2 regions of the Brenneria rubrifaciens genome follow, and region 1 is predicted to be linked to the other one. Evidence: riboswitches for the same ligand, from Rfam matches in the RefSeq annotation. Region 1 holds a riboswitch; the other holds the start of a gene.
The links. A riboswitch is a leader RNA that binds a small molecule or an ion and turns the genes downstream of it on or off. The one in region 1 is predicted to bind cobalamin.

Region 1 (3,421 bases):
ATCGAAGTGATTGGTCACGGCGTTCATCTGTGCCGAATCGGTCGAGATGACCACGCGATCGGCGCCCAGCCGATGCGCTTCCTGCTCTTTGCCCGGAGAACGGGTGAACAGGGTGACATTTGCCCCCATCGCTTTGGCGAACTTCAGGCCCATATGCCCCAGCCCGCCCAATCCCACAATGGCGACGCTGTCACCGGGACCAACATTCCAGTATTTCAGCGGCGAATAAGTGGTGATGCCGGCGCACAGCAGCGGGGCGGCGGATTTTATGTCCAGTGTCTGCGGTATGTTGAGCACAAAGTTTTCTGAAACGACGATACGCTCGGAGTAGCCGCCGAAGGTTGGCAAGCCGTCATGACGATCGACGCTGCCGTAGGTGGGCGTGGCGCCTTCTTCACAGTACTGCTCCAGCCCTTCGTCGCAGGCGTCACAGCGTTGACAGGAGTCCACCAGACAGCCTACGCCGACCCAATCGCCCGCGTTAAAACGCTCAACGGCTTTGCCAACGCTGACGACTTTACCGATGATTTCATGTCCCGGCACCATCGGATACAGGCTGTTCTGCCATTCGTTGCGTGCCATATGAATGTCCGAATGGCAGACACCGCAATAGATAATATCGATAACCACATCGTTTTCACGCGGGTCCCGGCGGACAAACTGATGCGGAACCAGCGGGCTGCTTGAGTCGAGTGCAGCAAAGCCACGTATATTTTGCATTACGATTTTCCTCTTCATTTTTGCACGACATCAAAAGATCAAAGCCAGAATTCAGTATGATTCAGATTAGCCGTGTTGCATTAACGATTTATGGCTAACGTTTGGGACGGATTGAGACAAAACGCACAGAATATTGATAAACATTTTATTGTCAGGTTAGCGCCGGGCATCGAAAAAGGATGCCGACTCTGCGTGTTGTCATGATGCATGACAACTGGGAAGGGGGTGTAAATCCCCCGCAGCCCCCGCTGCTGTGATGCCGACGACCCCGTAAAAACCACTGATCGCTGCGATCGGGAAGGCGCGGGGAAGAGTGACGCTAAGCCAGAAGACCGACCTGATGATAACAGATTCAACTCCTTCGGTGGGAAGCGGGTTGTCATCCGATGCCTGCGGCGGCAACGCCGTTTTTGCGCGCCGCGTGACATAACCTCTCCCGGCCGGCTGATGTCGGGAGAGGTTATGCCGCAAGCAACAGAGCAACAGAACGCCGCGTCAGCGACGCGCCAGGGACGAAATAAAACCGCGTTTGTGATCGCCGGTACGGGCAGCGGCTGCGGCAAAACCACCGTTTCGCTTGGGATCTTGCGGGCGCTGATGCGACGTGGGCTGTCCGTACAGCCATTTAAAGTGGGGCCGGATTATCTCGACAGCGGCTGGCACCGCGCGGTATGCGGGGTTGCGTCGCATAATCTGGATGCGTTCATGCTCCCGGCGGCAACGCTTAACGGCTTGTACAACCAGCGCATGCGCCACGCTGACGTGGCGGTGATTGAAGGGGTGATGGGGCTTTACGACGGCTACGGCACGGACCCGAACGATTGCAGCACCGCAGCGATGGCCAAACAGCTTGGCTGCCCGGTGGTGTTGCTGGTGGATGGCAAGGCGGTATCCACATCGGCGGCGGCAATCGTGATGGGATTTCACCAGTTTGATCCTGATTTGACGATCGCCGGCGTGATTGTCAATCGGGTGAATTCGGCGGAACACTACGCATTGCTCCGGCATGCCATTGAGCGCTACTGCGGCATACCGGTACTGGGACGCCTGCCCGTTATGGCGGATATCGCGCTGCCTTCCCGTCACCTGGGCCTGATCCCCGCGCAGGAACAGGCGGATGACGATCGCCGCTGGCAGACGCTGGCTCAGCAGATTGAGGAAACCGTCGATCTGGATCGTCTGCTGTATTTGTGCCGGGGCGTCCGGCCGCCGGCGGGCGAATTACCCGCGCTTTCCTCGCCCGAACGGGCCGAGGGACTCACGCTGGCGCTGGCGGACGATGAAGCCTTTAATTTCTACTATCAGGATAATCTCGATCTGCTGGAGCAGGCCGGCGTGCGGATACAACGTTTCAGCCCGTTGTATGATCGCCGGCTTCCCGACTGTCAGATGATCTACATCGGCGGCGGCTATCCTGAAATTCACGCCGCCCGGCTCGCCGCCAACACCGCCATGCACCATGCCTTGCTGGACGCTCACCGTCGTAATATCCCGCTGTATGCCGAATGCGGCGGGCTGATGTATCTGGGTGAGGGGCTGACGGATGCAGACGGTCAGCGTCACCGCATGAGCGGTATTCTGCCCGGGGAAAGCCGGATGGGGAAACGGCTGACCCGCTTTGGTTACTGTCAGGCTCAGGCGCTGACTGACACGCTGCTGGCGCTGCGGGGCGAGGTGTTGCGCGGTCATGAGTTTCATTACTCCGTTTTTTCCACCTCGCTCGTCCCCGCGTTTGATTGCACCAAAGCGCGCGATGGCGCGGTCATCAAACGGTGGCAGGGGGGATATCAGCATCGACAGACCTGCGCCGGCTACCTTCATCTCCATTTTGCCCAGCGGCCGGGGCTGCTGGATCGCTGGTTCGCCAGCGCCAGGCGTTGTTGTACCAAGGCGGCGCGATGATCCTGTCCGCCTGGTTTACCGCGTTCCTGCTCGATTACTGGCTGGGCGATCCCCCGCACTGGCCGCATCCGGTGCGCTGGATGGGCCATCTGATCTCATGGTTGCAAACCCGCATTCGCGCCTGCTGTCGCAACGAGCGTTCGCTGCGGGTGGGCGGCGCGCTGCTGTGGCTGACGGTGGTCGGCCTGACCTGGCTGCTGAGCTGGGGAGCGCTGGCGCTGATAAATACCCTTCATCCGTGGCTGGGCTGGCTGGCCGAAGTCTGGATGATTTACACCCTGCTGGCGGGTCGTTGCCTGAGTGATGCCGCGCTGACGGTGTATCAGGCATTACAGCATGGTTCGCTGGAAGAGAGCCGCCGCCAGTTGGCGTGGATTGTGGGGCGTGATACCGCGCAGCTTGAAAAGCCGCAGATAACCCGCGCCGTGGTGGAAACCGTCGCGGAAAACAGCGTGGATGGCGTGATCGCGCCGCTGTTTTTCCTGTTGATCGGCGGCGCGCCGCTGGCGATGGCCTACAAAGCCGTGAACACGCTGGATTCGATGGTGGGTTACAAGAACCCCAAATACCGGGCGATTGGCGCTGTCTCCGCCCGGATGGACGATGTGGCGAACCTGATCCCGGCGCGTCTGAGCTGGCTGCTGCTGAGCGCCGCCGCCTGGCTGCGGCAGGCGGACTACCGACAGGCGCTGCGCATTGGCTGGCGCGATCGCCATCAGCACGCCAGCCCCAACTGCGCCTGGCCGGAGGCGACGGTTGCCGGGGCGCTCGGTGTGCGGCTTGGCGGCCCGAATCACTA
Region 2 (3,421 bases), 1.7 Mb from region 1:
GCCTGTTTTCTGTTGGGGTTGCTCCTCTACAGCGCGATTGTCCGTGTTGAATATCCGGCCATCGGTTCCAACTTTGTCCCTTCGTTGCTTTGTGTGGCGCTGGTGTTCTGGATCGGCCTCAAACTGCGCGCCAGAAAGTTAACAAAAGAGAGCGATACGCCATAAGGACATCGAACCTGGCGGTTGCACGTCGCCAGCGGCAAGTTTGAATTACGAACGTTTTTCCAAAAGCACGCCGCATTCCATATGATGGGTATAAGGGAACTGATCAAACAGCGCCAGACGGCGAATTTGATGGGTTTCGTTCAGTGTTTCCAGGTTGTGGCACAGCGTTTCCGGGTTGCAGGAAATATAAAGAATGCGCGGGTAAGCCTGTACCAATCTGACTGTTTCCGAATCAAGCCCGCTACGCGGCGGATCGACGAAAATGGTTTCACACTGATAGCTCGTCAGATCGATACCCTCCAATCGATTAAACTTTCGTACGCCTTGCATTGCCTGAGTGAACTCTTCTGCCGCCATACGGATAATCTGTACGTTACCAATCTGGTTTGCCGCAATGTTATGTTGCGCCGCCGCGACGGAAGGTTTGGCGATTTCGGTGGCCAGTACCCGATCAAAATTTCGAGCCAGCGCCAGCGAAAAGTTTCCGTTACCGCAGTAAAGCTCCAGCAAATCCCCTTTTGATCCTTCAGTCGCCTCCAACGCCCATTCCAGCATCTGAATATTCATTGCCGCGTTAGGTTGAGTAAAACTGTTCTCTACCTGACGATAAATCATATTCCGGCCCGCCACGGGCAAACATTCGTCAACGTAATCCCGTTCGAGGCAAATTTTGGTTTTTGTCGCACGCCCAATGAGCTGTAAGCGGAAGCCTTGCGCGCGCAGACTCGCGCGCAGCGCATCGGCATGCTGACGCCACACATCGTCCAGCGCGCGGTGATATAACAGCGATACCGCTACCTCGCCGCTCAGCGTGGATAAATAATCAATCTGGAACAGCCTGCGGCGCAGGACCGGGTTAGGCCGCAATGCGCTAATCAGCGCGGGCATCAGATGGTTAATCAGTTCACTGGCGGCGGGAAATTGATCGACCCGGATCCGCTGTTTTGTCTGCTGATCAAACATGATGTGATAGAGCTCGTCGCCGTCATGCCAGATGCGGAATTCCGCCCGCATCCGATAGTGGCTGACGGGCGAGCGGAAAACCGCAGGCCGCGGGGCATTAAAAGGCGCCATCATCCCGCACAGACGTTCAGTCTTTTGTGCAAGCTGGTCGTCATATTGATCGATAGGCAGGATTTCTGGCGTCATGGTTTTCTCGTCCGAACAGCGTCTAGAAAGGGCTTATTGGCGGGGAATTGTAGGGAATCCCGCTGGGAAGTCCAGTTTTGTTGCGTGATCGTCTTGCAACGAAATGGCAGTCTAGACATCTGCATAGCGCGATCGTAGCATGTGCGTCCGGCCTCGTATCACGAGTTAAAAGGGAATCCAGTGTGAATCTGGAGCTGACGCGCAGCGGTAAGGGAAAGCCAGAGCAATAGCATGATTGCAGACACTGTCTTTTTAAAGATGGGAAGTCATCGCTCTTTGTTGTTAACCATGCCTTCGCTTTGAGTCATGGTAACAACGGCACCCAAGCCCGAAGACCTGCCGGTATACGTCGCAGTCACCATGACCATCGCGTGCTATCGATCGTGGTAATGCGGCATCCTTGATATATGGTTTGGATGCTCGATTCATGTTTAAACAAACAACGCTGCTGACAGCGCTTTCTGTCACAGCTTTTCCTGCTTGGACGCAAGACGGCAATTTATCGCAAAACTCTTCTGAAAACATGGTAATAACGGCAAATCGCTTCCAGCAACCTGTTTCCTCTGTACTTGCCCCAATGGATATTGTTACTCGCGATGATATTGAGCGTTGGCAGGTTAAAAGCCTGACCGATGTTATGCGGAGGCTTCCTGGGGTGGATATCGCACAGAATGGTGGACGTGGACAAAGTGCGTCGATGTTCATTCGTGGCGCAAATTCCAGCCATATACTCGTCCTGATTGACGGCATTCGAATGGCTTCACCTGGCGTTACCGGCAGCGTGGATTTTAATCAGATACCGATGTCTTTGGTGCAACGTATCGAGTATATCCGGGGACCTCGCTCAGCCGTTTACGGCCCGGAGGCCATCGGCGGAGTGATAAATATCATTACTCGGAAAGGAACTGACGGCGGAAAACTAGAGGCTGGCGTTGGCTCAAATAAATATCAACTCTATGATGGCAGCATACGACAGCATATTGGTGATAATACTGCGCTAAGTTTAGCGGGCTCTTTTGAAGAGATGCGGGGTTTTAATGTGTACTCTGCATCATCCGTTCCAGCCGATAACGATAATGACGGTTTTCGTAGTAAGGCCCTTTGGGGAAGCGTAGAACAGAGATTCAGCGATTCATTTTCGGGTTTTGCGCGTTTGTATGGTTACGGTAATAAAACCGATTATGATCAGGTTGTTGCGGACTCCAGCGATGAGCGACAGTTATACAGCCGAAATTTTGATGGCGGTCTACGATTCCAGCATAGCGATTTTGCATCGCAGCTTATTGGAAGCTACCAGACGTACAAAGATTATAATTTTGAATCTGCCAGAGGTAATTATGTTCCCGGCTACTCGTTAAATGAAGTTACGCAACAAAGTTTATTGTGGGGCAATACGCTACAGATTCTAAATGGTTCGGTCAGTGCTGGCGTTGATTGGCGTAGAGAAGAAAACAAACCGGGTACGAGTAATCAAGGACATACGCGCGATAATACGGGGCTTTATATTACCGCCCAACAGCAGTATTTTGAGCAAGTGACGTTAGAAGGGGCTATACGTACAGACGAGAGTAGCCAATACGATCGGCATAATACTTGGCAGGCCGCCGCGGGTTGGGCGTTTATGCCGGACTATCGTTTCATTGTGTCTTATGGTACTGCGTTTCGTGCCCCCGCATTCGGTCAGATATACGGTACTTGGGGTAATGAAGATATTAAAGCAGAAGAGTCATCCCAATGGGAAGCCGGGCTGGAAGGCCTCACGGGACCGCTATCATGGCGTTTATCCGCTTATCGCAACAAAATTGATAACCTTATAGATTACGATTTTACGACTAACAAGTATTTCAATACGGATAAAGCAACCCTGAAAGGCATTGAGTGGACGGGTTACATTGATACAGGGATATTTAGTCATCGTTTAATATTAGAATACCTGAACCCAAGACGGGATTCGGATAATAGCGTGTTGTCACGTCGATCCAAGCAAAAAGCTTCTTATCAGATTGACTGGACTATGTTTGATGTCGATATAAATATCGCTTATCAGTACAACGGTAAACGATACGATAACAGCCCAAATCTGTTTAACTCTCATCAACGTCGCCTC

Region 2: another riboswitch for cobalamin. It lies ahead of btuB (TonB-dependent vitamin B12 receptor BtuB); the one in region 1 lies ahead of EH207_RS06450 (cobyrinic acid a,c-diamide synthase CobB).

What each region holds. Positions count from the first base shown of each region.
Region 1 is NZ_CP034035.1:1,375,491-1,378,911, forward strand. Features, by position in the region: gene EH207_RS06445 (NAD(P)-dependent alcohol dehydrogenase) at 1-720, opposite strand, end outside; cobalamin riboswitch at 894-1,075, shown strand; gene EH207_RS06450 (cobyrinic acid a,c-diamide synthase CobB) at 1,183-2,622, shown strand; gene cbiB (adenosylcobinamide-phosphate synthase CbiB) at 2,619-3,421, shown strand, end outside.
Region 2 is NZ_CP034035.1:3,720,719-3,724,139, reverse strand. Features, by position in the region: gene EH207_RS16590 (YijD family membrane protein) at 1-165, shown strand, start outside; gene trmA (tRNA (uridine(54)-C5)-methyltransferase TrmA) at 211-1,314, opposite strand; cobalamin riboswitch at 1,449-1,672, shown strand; gene btuB (TonB-dependent vitamin B12 receptor BtuB) at 1,742-3,421, shown strand, end outside.